Regions from separate parts of the Shewanella sp. MSW genome, predicted to be linked through region 1. Evidence: predicted binding sites of a transcription regulator. Region 1 holds the regulator's gene; the other holds the start of a gene.
What was found. Region 1 encodes sigma-54, which starts transcription at its own class of promoters, with help from an activator protein. Its sites were predicted from a motif close to GTTGGCACGNNNNTNGNNT; they were not measured.
Positions count from the first base shown of each region.

Region 2: AYI96_RS04210 (TorF family putative porin) is a predicted target of sigma-54. The motif match lies at 2,010-2,028, and genes of this name have one in related genera.

Region 1 is NZ_LVDR01000003.1:340,621-345,106, reverse strand. Features, by position in the region: gene rapZ (RNase adapter RapZ) at 1-237, opposite strand, end outside; gene ptsN (PTS IIA-like nitrogen regulatory protein PtsN) at 234-677, opposite strand; gene hpf (ribosome hibernation promoting factor) at 680-967, opposite strand; gene AYI96_RS04740 (RNA polymerase factor sigma-54) at 999-2,462, opposite strand; gene lptB (LPS export ABC transporter ATP-binding protein) at 2,558-3,286, opposite strand; gene lptA (lipopolysaccharide transport periplasmic protein LptA) at 3,283-3,816, opposite strand; gene lptC (LPS export ABC transporter periplasmic protein LptC) at 3,803-4,363, opposite strand; gene kdsC (3-deoxy-manno-octulosonate-8-phosphatase KdsC) at 4,360-4,486, opposite strand, start outside.
Region 2 is NZ_LVDR01000003.1:209,867-214,352, reverse strand. Features, by position in the region: gene AYI96_RS04220 (putative bifunctional diguanylate cyclase/phosphodiesterase) at 1-207, shown strand, start outside; gene rimK (30S ribosomal protein S6--L-glutamate ligase) at 292-1,197, shown strand; gene AYI96_RS04210 (TorF family putative porin) at 1,239-1,931, opposite strand; gene AYI96_RS04205 (HU family DNA-binding protein) at 2,198-2,470, opposite strand; gene AYI96_RS04200 (hypothetical protein) at 2,644-3,039, opposite strand; gene AYI96_RS04195 (DUF4240 domain-containing protein) at 3,159-3,668, shown strand; gene AYI96_RS04190 (hypothetical protein) at 3,675-3,980, opposite strand; gene AYI96_RS04185 (DUF3016 domain-containing protein) at 4,259-4,486, shown strand, end outside.

The DNA.
Region 1 (4,486 bases):
TTGGGTGTTTTCCGGCAGTGCTGCCAACTGTTTTTCCAGCACTTTTTCCTGATCCGGCATGTTGCGCACATCTATGCTGATGGCGACCAGATCATTGCTGCCTCGGAGGTTTTCCAGCAGGCTGCCTATCATGGGCAGGGGCAGATTATCCACACAGTAGTAACCCAGGTCTTCCAGTACCCTGAGGGCAACGGATTTTCCGGAACCGGAGCGGCCTGAGACTATAGCGAGTTTCATCCTGTGATCACCTGATAGAGTTCTGTTTCATCGCGGGATTTACGCAACTGCTTGAGTATTGCTTTGTCGCTGAGCTTTTCAGCCATGGCAGACAGGGTACTCAGATGTTGTTGGCATTGATCTGCGGGAACCAGAAGGGCGAACAGTATGTCCACCGGTTGGTTGTCTATGGCATCGAAGGCGATAGGCTCTTCGCATTTGACCAGCACGGCAATCGGCTCTGTGATATCAGGCAGCCGGCCATGCGGAATCGCAATACCATTACCTATACCTGTGCTCCCCATCTTTTCGCGGGCCAAAAGGCTTTCAAAAATCGCTTGAGAGGAAAGGGTGGGGTACTGGGCGCTGGCGAGATCGCTAATTAGCTCCAGTACCTTTTTCTTACTGCCCGGAGTGGCACAGGTAGTGCACTCCGGCCGCAGGATGGTACTCAGTTCCATCGTTAGTGTTTTGTCAGCTTTTCTTTGTGTTTAATGACCTGACGATCCAATTTATCAATCAGAACGTCGATGGCGGCATACATGTCGGCATGTTCAGAAGTTGCATAGACTTCGCCGCCTGTGAGGTTGATCTTGGCTTCGGCAATCTGTTGCAGTTTTTGTACATTGAGCACAACGTGCACATTATTGATCTGTTCGAAATGGCGTTCAAGTTTCGAAAACTTACTTTCCACATAGTCACGCAGTGAGTCGGTGATCTCGATATGATGTCCTGTCAGGTTGATTTGCATAGAAAGATTCCTCCAATTTCCAACTGTGGATTTATAAACTCTTACGCTGGTTCGACGGTGGTATCATCATAGCCTCGCGATACTTGGCTATGGTGCGTCTTGCAACGTTGATTCCCTGTTCTGCCAGAAGTTGTGCCATCTTGCTGTCGCTCAAAGGTTTCTTCTGGTTTTCCGCTGCCACGAGCTTCTTGATAAAAGCCCTGATCGCCGTGGAAGAGCATTCTCCGCCATCTTCGGTACCGACATGGCTGGAGAAGAAGTACTTCAATTCAAATATTCCCCTCGGGGTATGCATATACTTTTGAGTGGTGACCCTGGAGATGGTCGATTCATGCATCTCGACCGCCTCGGCAATATCGTTGAGTACCATGGGTTTCATGGCCTCTTCACCATATTCAAAAAATCCCTGCTGGAACTGCACTATGCAGTTGGCCACCTTGAGCAGGGTATCGTTGCGGCTCTCCAGGCTCTTGATAAACCATTTGGCTTCCTGAAGATGACCACGAATAAACTGGCTGTCTGATTGGCTGCGGGCGCTACGGGCCATGGCAGCATACTGTTGGTTGATCCCGAGTTTGGGCATACAGTCCGGATTGAGCTCCACTACCCAGCGGCCGCTCTTCTTCCAGACGCTGACATCCGGGATCACATATTCCTCGTCCATCGGCTGCACCAGCAAACCGGGGCGGGGATTGAGGCTCTGAATAAGGTTGATGGCGTCACGCAGTTGATCTTCCTTGAGCTTGGTCTTACGCATCAGGGTGCGAAAGTCGCGGGTAGCGATGAGATCCAGATGTTCGTCAATCAACAAGCGGGCGTCGGCCAGATGCGGGGTGTCGGCGTTGAACTGTTGCAATTGGATCAGCAGGCATTCGCGCAGATCTCTGGAGGCGATGCCGATGGGATCGAAGTGCTGGATCCGCTTGAGTACCGCCTCGACTTCATCGAGCTCAATCTCAGGGTTGCCCATGGCTTCGAGGATCTCCTCAGTGCTCTGGGTTAGATAGCCCTGCTCGTCGATGGCATCTATGATGGCGGTGGCAATGGCGTCGTCGGTATCGGAAAACGGGGTCAGGTTTTTTTGCCATTCCAGGTGTTCATAGAGACCTTCGCTGGTTTCTCCCTGGAAGGGCATATCATCTTCACGGCCCATAGCCGGCCCTGAGGCGCTGGCGGCGGTAAAGACTTCATCCCAGGTGGTATCCATAGGCAATTCATCCGGCATAGACTCATTGTTCAATGCCTCTGAGGTTTCTACCGTGGAACCATCTTCCTGCTTGACGCTCAATTCGCCGGCGTCGTTTTCCTTGTGGTTGTCGTCGATAGCGTCATCCTGGTTGTCCTCGGCCATCTCCAACAGAGGGTTGGCTTCCAAGGCTTCCTGGATTTCCTGCTGCAGCTCAAGGGACGACAGTTGCAGCAGGCGAATTGCCTGCTGCAACTGAGGTGTCATGGTCAACTGTTGACCCAATTTGAGCTGGAGTGACGCTTTCATTATACCGCTAATCCCTACTCGTTATTTTTCAAGGAAAAAATTCAATAATAACAAACTATAATACCCGGAATTGCCGCCGGATGACATGATCCTAACTATAGCCTGAATTGTTCGCCTAAGTACACAGCACGCACTTGCTGGTTGTCCAAGATTTCAGCGGGTGTGCCTTCGGCAATCAACTGCCCATGGCTGACAATGTAGGCTCGCTCACAAACGTCGAGCGTTTCGCGAACATTGTGGTCTGTGATCAGCACCCCCAAACCGCGGGACTTAAGCTGTTCGATGATTTTCTTGATATCGATAACTGAGATGGGATCCACACCGGCGAACGGCTCATCCAGCAGAATGAACTGTGGATTGGCGGCCAATGCCCGGGCGATTTCCACCCGGCGGCGTTCACCGCCGGAGAGGGACATCCCCAGGCTGTCACGTATGTGGGTAATGTGGAATTCTTCCAGCAACTGTTCGAGTTGTTCCTCGCGCTCGTCGCTGTTGAGCTCTTTGCGGGTTTGCAGTACGGCCATGATGTTGTCATGTACCGACAGCTTGCGGAAAATACTGGCTTCCTGTGGCAGATAGCCTATGCCTTTACGGGCACGCAGGTGCATGGGATCCAAGGTCAGCTCGTCGTCGTCAATGAAAATACGGCCCTTGTCACTCTGCACCAGGCCAACCACCATATAGAAGGTAGTCGTCTTGCCCGCCCCGTTGGGGCCCAGCAGCCCCACGATCTGGCCGGTATTGACCGATAGGCTGACATCTTTGACTACGTTGCGCTTCTTGTAACTCTTTGCCAGGTTTTGTGCCGTCAGGGTGCTGGTCATTGCGGCTCCTGCTGCTGTTCTTTCTTATTGAGATCCTGATAGTTTTCCGGCTGGATAACAGTGGTTACCCTATCTTGGCCTTTGCCGCTGCTTTCCGCTTCCAGCTGCTGCTTGTTGATGTCGTAGACTATCTTCTCGGCGGTTACTTCGCTGCCGTCCTGTTCCACTTTGGCTTGACCTATCAAGGTCATGATGCGGCTGTCTATGTTGTAGTGGATCTCTTTGGCCTTGGCACTGGCCTGACGGCCATCTTCCAGCTTCTGGGTATAGGTGGCAGGTGAGCCCTTGGCCACCAGGATCCGCTCGCCACTCTTGTCCTCAGTGTAAGCCGTGAGTTCATCGGCCAGCAGCTTCAAACTGCCCTGGGTGACTGTGACAGGCCCGCCGTATACCACGCGCTTGTTTTTGATATCGGCAAACTGATTGGCGGCGCTGATCTCGACTTTTTGCAGCAGATCTTCTTCAATGGCCACCGCCGACAGGCTTGTGATGCACAAGAGGGCACCGATAAAAAGCTTACTTGGTTTCATAGGTTCCTTTCACCTGACTGGTCAGCTTTACTTGCTGAGCGTTGAGATCGGCATACAGGCCGGATCCCTTGATATTAAAGTCTCTGCCTTCGATCAGGATCTCGCGATCTGAGGTCATGATCATGGTGTCCAGATCCAGCTCCACATAACTGGTTTTCAGGCTCTGGATCGGTTCATTGGGGCTAATGGCGTCGATGATAACATTATTTTCAAGTACCACTCGGTTACTCTTGCGATTGAGCCTGCCCTCGTTGGCAGACAGGCGCCACTGCGCTTCGCCCTTGTCCGGATAGACCAGATAAACCGGTTGGTTGAAGAAGGTCTTCTCATTGGCTTCATAGTGTTCCATGTGTGCCGCCGCGACCCTGCTGGCGACATTGCCCTGCTCGTCAAAGTTGACTGAGCGCAGGTCATCGGCGACAAAGTCCGGCCGCACAACATCCACCGGCGCCTCGCTCTGTTGGGCGTTGCGCTTGTTCTGCACCTGCCAGTAAAGGATAAGTGCAGTGGAGAAAAACAAAATAATGGCCAGAGTGACCCTATTCATATACTCATTCCGTGGGCATTTTCAAATTTGTCCTGACTGAGCAGGATAAGATCCGCCAGCTCCCGCAGCGCACCATGGCCGCCGGTAATCTGGGTGATCATGTGGCAGTGCTGCCTTACCCAA
Region 2 (4,486 bases), 130 kb from region 1:
AAACGTCTGTTGTCTGCCTTGATTAATTTTGCCAACGGTTTTAACGTGGTGTCTGTGGCTGAGGGTATAGAGACAGAGGCGCAGGCGCAGTTTTGTCGTGAACGAGGCTGCAATCTGCTGCAGGGATATCTTTACTGTCGGCCGATTCGGCCCACGGATTTTGAAGTGCAGCATATTTTACCTTTGCTGGCCGAGGGGAATGTTTGATTTTGCTTGCCTATTGGCAAAGTATGGTCAAAGATGCCTGCTCTTTTTGCTGGGCCATAACTCTCTTTACCGGGTCTTCCAAACATGAAAATCGGTATCCTCTCTCAATTTCCCGAGCTTTATTCTACCCGCAGGCTGGTGGAAGCCTGTGAGGGACGCGGTCATCAGGCCTTGGTGATCAATCCACTCAACTGTTATATGAACATCAACTCGGTGCAACCCAGTATTCATCTTGAAGGTGAAGAACTCAGCGGTTTTGATGCCATTATCCCGAGGATCCATGCCAGTGTGACTTTTTATGGCTGTGCCCTGGTGCGCCAGTTCGAGATGATGGGGGTGTACGCCGCCAATGATTCTATCTCCATTGCCCGCTCAAGGGATAAGCTGCGGGCACTGCAGTTGCTCTCTCGCAAAGGGGTAGGTATGCCGGTCACCGGCTTTGCCAGCAAGCCGGACGATATTCCGGATCTTATCGCCATGGTGGGTGGTGCGCCGCTGGTGATTAAACTTTTGGAAGGCACCCAAGGAATAGGCGTGGTGCTGGCCGAAACCAAGAAGGCCGCCGAGAGCGTTATTGAAGCCTTTCTGGGGCTTAAGGCCAACATTCTGGTACAGGAATATATCAAAGAAGCCAACGGCAGTGATATCCGCTGCTTCGTGGTGGGCGACAAGGTGGTTGCGGCCATGAAACGCCAGGGGCCGGAAGGAGATTTTCGCTCCAATCTGCATTTGGGTGGCAGCGCCGAGAAAATCAAGATTACCCCCCAGGAGCGCAAGAGCGCCATAGATGCAGTCAAGGCGATGGGGCTGGCTGTGGCCGGGGTGGATATTCTTCGCTCTGAGCGCGGCGCTTTGGTGCTTGAAGTCAATTCGGCTCCGGGTATTGAAGGCATAGAACTGACTACAGGCATCAAGGTGGCAGAGCCGATAGTGGAGCATATCGAAAAAATGGTTGCTGCCCGTAAACACAATCGAACTGTCATCGCCTAATTGCGCCTCGGGCTTTCCCCATATAGGAGTTCGCACCTTCCTTAGAATTCGAACTCATAGACATAGCTGAGCACTATCTTGGCATCGTCGTCCGGCAGATCCGTATCGGCTACCATAAAGGAGACAGAGCCTATGCCTGTGTCCTTGCTGATGGCCAAATGGTAGTCGGCGTAGTTGGAAACCTGGAACCAGCTCTGCACCACATCGCCGTCTGAATAACCATAGTGTGCCGTCAGCGTCACGGTTTCCGTGATGGGATAGCTGAAACCCGCGTGGATATAGCTCAAATCCTTGTTATCCAGCGGCGCTTTGGCTACATCATCACCGGCATTGACCACCTTGGCATAACCCAGCTCAAACCACTTCCAACTGAGGGTCAACGCCAGTTCGCCAAAGTCGATATCACCCTTGGCATCAGGATAACCATAGTAGAGATAGCCGATGTCATAGCCAAAGTCTTCGCCTATGCTGCCGGAGTAACCGCCGTAAAAATCGAGCTCGTAACTGGTGTCATCACCAAAGTCGACATTAGAGGCCCAGGTGCCCAGGTAAAAGCCAGAGTCGTGGCTGTAGTCTATACCGCCTTGAACGGCGACAGAGTCATTTGTTTGGGTAACCCCGCGCCACAGATAGTTGGAGGCGACGCCGATATTCCCTGATACAGTCGCCTGGACTTCGCCGGCCAGCAACAACAGACCTGCAATAACTGACATTGAAAACTTGGTGTGTTTCATTCTCATCCCCTCGATGGTTGGGTTCCGGAACCGGGCAAGCTTGACCGGCGCAGACACTCGTTATTGTCTTTGTGGGATGAGCGAATCTTGTGCCAAGTTTAAATGAATATGAAATACAGAAAGTTAGCTTTTATTCTGAAACTCAGTTAACAGATTGTTGCCTTTAGTTAGGGCGTTTTGCCCTTTTTTTGTGCAGTGGAATGTTGGGAACTACAGACAATAAAAAAACGCCTCAATATGAGGCGCTTTCATCCGTGAAAAGCAGTTTAGTTGACGCTGTCACGCAGTGCCTTACCGGCTTTAAACTTGGGAATAGTGGCTGCAGGGATCTGGATCTCTTTGCCGGTTTGCGGATTACGACCTGTGCGGGCCGCGCGGGTTGAGGTTTCGAAAGAACCAAAGCCTACGATGGAGATTTTAGATCCTTCTTTCATGGCATCAGTCACTGCTACTTCGAACGACTTGAGGGCGCGGGCAGCTTCTGCCTTGGACAGGTTTGCATGTTCTGCCATTTTTGCGATTAGTTCAGTTTTGTTCATCTGGAGCGTCTCTTCTTTCCGTCGATTGAATTATTATTGCCCATCTAACATGCCATAAGGTTTTTGGCTTGAAAAGGCCTTTCAGCGGGCTTCTTGGGCTTTATTCGCTATTTTTTAACCAAAATTATACAAAATTGTGAGCCGGTCGCTGATTTCCTTAAATTCAGTGCGATCTAGTCAGATTTTTCCTGTTGCAAGAAGCGTTTTGTGTTGGTGGAAAAAGCTACCCAATACTGGAATGCCAGCAAGGCCAACAACACAGCCGCCAGCGGCAGCAAGGGGATATTGCGTCCAGCCAGCTCAAGTTTGACATCTTCAGGCGTTATCTGCAGTGCCATCAATGCAGTAGCGGCCAATGCCAGTAGTCCCAGAGTCTGGATAAAGAGATAGATACGCAGTGCCCACAGCGACCAACTTGTACGTAACATTATGCCTACCAATACTGGGATGACTCCCAAGGTAAACAGATCTACTGCACCTGTGCTGATGGTGCGCCACAGTGCTACCCCGGCCAGTACCAGATAGAGGATGCAAAGCAGTACCAATGGTATTGGTCTTGAAATGGACATAAATGACTCCTGTGAGAAATGGGCCTAAGTCTATGGAAAGCCCTGGGGTGAGTCCAGCCGGATTTTAATCGCATTTTCCGGTAAAATGAGCGCCGACATTTTTGGCAGGATAACACTCAATGACAGAAGAGCAGTTCTGGGAGCTGGTCAGCCGCGACTATCCCGATCAGGAACAACAGGAACTCCAGGCGCGTTTGACCGAAAAACTGCAAAGCCTGGGCGATGATGAGCTGGCAGAGTTTGATAAGCACTTTGCCAGGCTGCTCAGGTTGAGTTACAGCTGGGATCTTTGGGGCGCAGCTTACATTATTGCCGGAGTTGATTCAGATTATGGTTTCGCCGAGTTCCGGAACTTCCTGGTGACTCTGGGAAAGGAGCGTTATCAGGCGGCCTGCAATGCAGCGGATTCGCTGGGAGAGCTGGAAGTTTGGCCGCAATTGAATGGTTACGCCTATCCTTTTGTTGAGGAGATAGATCTGCTGGCCGGCCAGCTATACGAGACCCGTACCGGCAAAGAGTTACCGTTTGTGCCTTCGGGGCTGAGTCAGCCCAAGGGCAAGCGTTTCAACGACCAGCCCAAGGCACTGCGTAAACAGTACCCCAAGCTCAGCGCCCGTTTCCCCTTCTAAGCAGACTTAGTCGTTACGCATCTGCTCGCACTGAAAGCCCTGGCGGCGGGAGTCAAAGCGGCAGTAGCTGCCGCACTCCCAAGGAGCCCCTTCTGCGGCCTGGGACTTCTCGATGGCGAACGCTTTACAGCTGGCATAGTCGCCAAAATCGTCCTCTTTGAGATAACGCCCCGAATCGAAACCATGGGTATAAATGAAGGCACTCCAGGTTTCCGGCCCCTTGGGTTTAGCATCCTGATTGATGGCAATGAGAACAATTCCCAGAGCGGTAAAGAGTCCCAAGGTAATTAGCAAAGGCGGTGAGAGTTTCACTGGTGCTCCTGTAATGGCTCGGTTTTTCGGTCTATTAGATTACTTCAGCGGGGCTGACTCAAGCCGCATTGTTTGAAAGTTTGTTGCTGCGGCTACAAATTGATACTCAAGTTAATCTTCCTGGATGATGTATTACGAAAAATATCACATTAAAATAGCTACTTATAGCACGACACTATTCGCATATTAGTTTTGCGTTAAGCCCGGATTCAGGTTAAATTTTATACTCTGAGTTTGAAGCAAAAGCATACTGACAATCGCTCCCAAAGGAGGCTGAGATGAAAATCAGACATCTGTTACTTGTAAGTGCCCTGGCCTCTGGCTCGGTGCTGGCGGCCGACAAGGTCGATGAAAACCCGGTTACCGAGTCGGGTAAGGTCAAAATTGAGTGGCAGTCACCTAAGGATTTTCGGGATATCAAGTCTGCCAGCGAGCTGCAATCCCGTTATGAAAAACGTCTGTTCGATACCTTGACCAAGACTCTGGATAAAGACGTTTCATCTTCT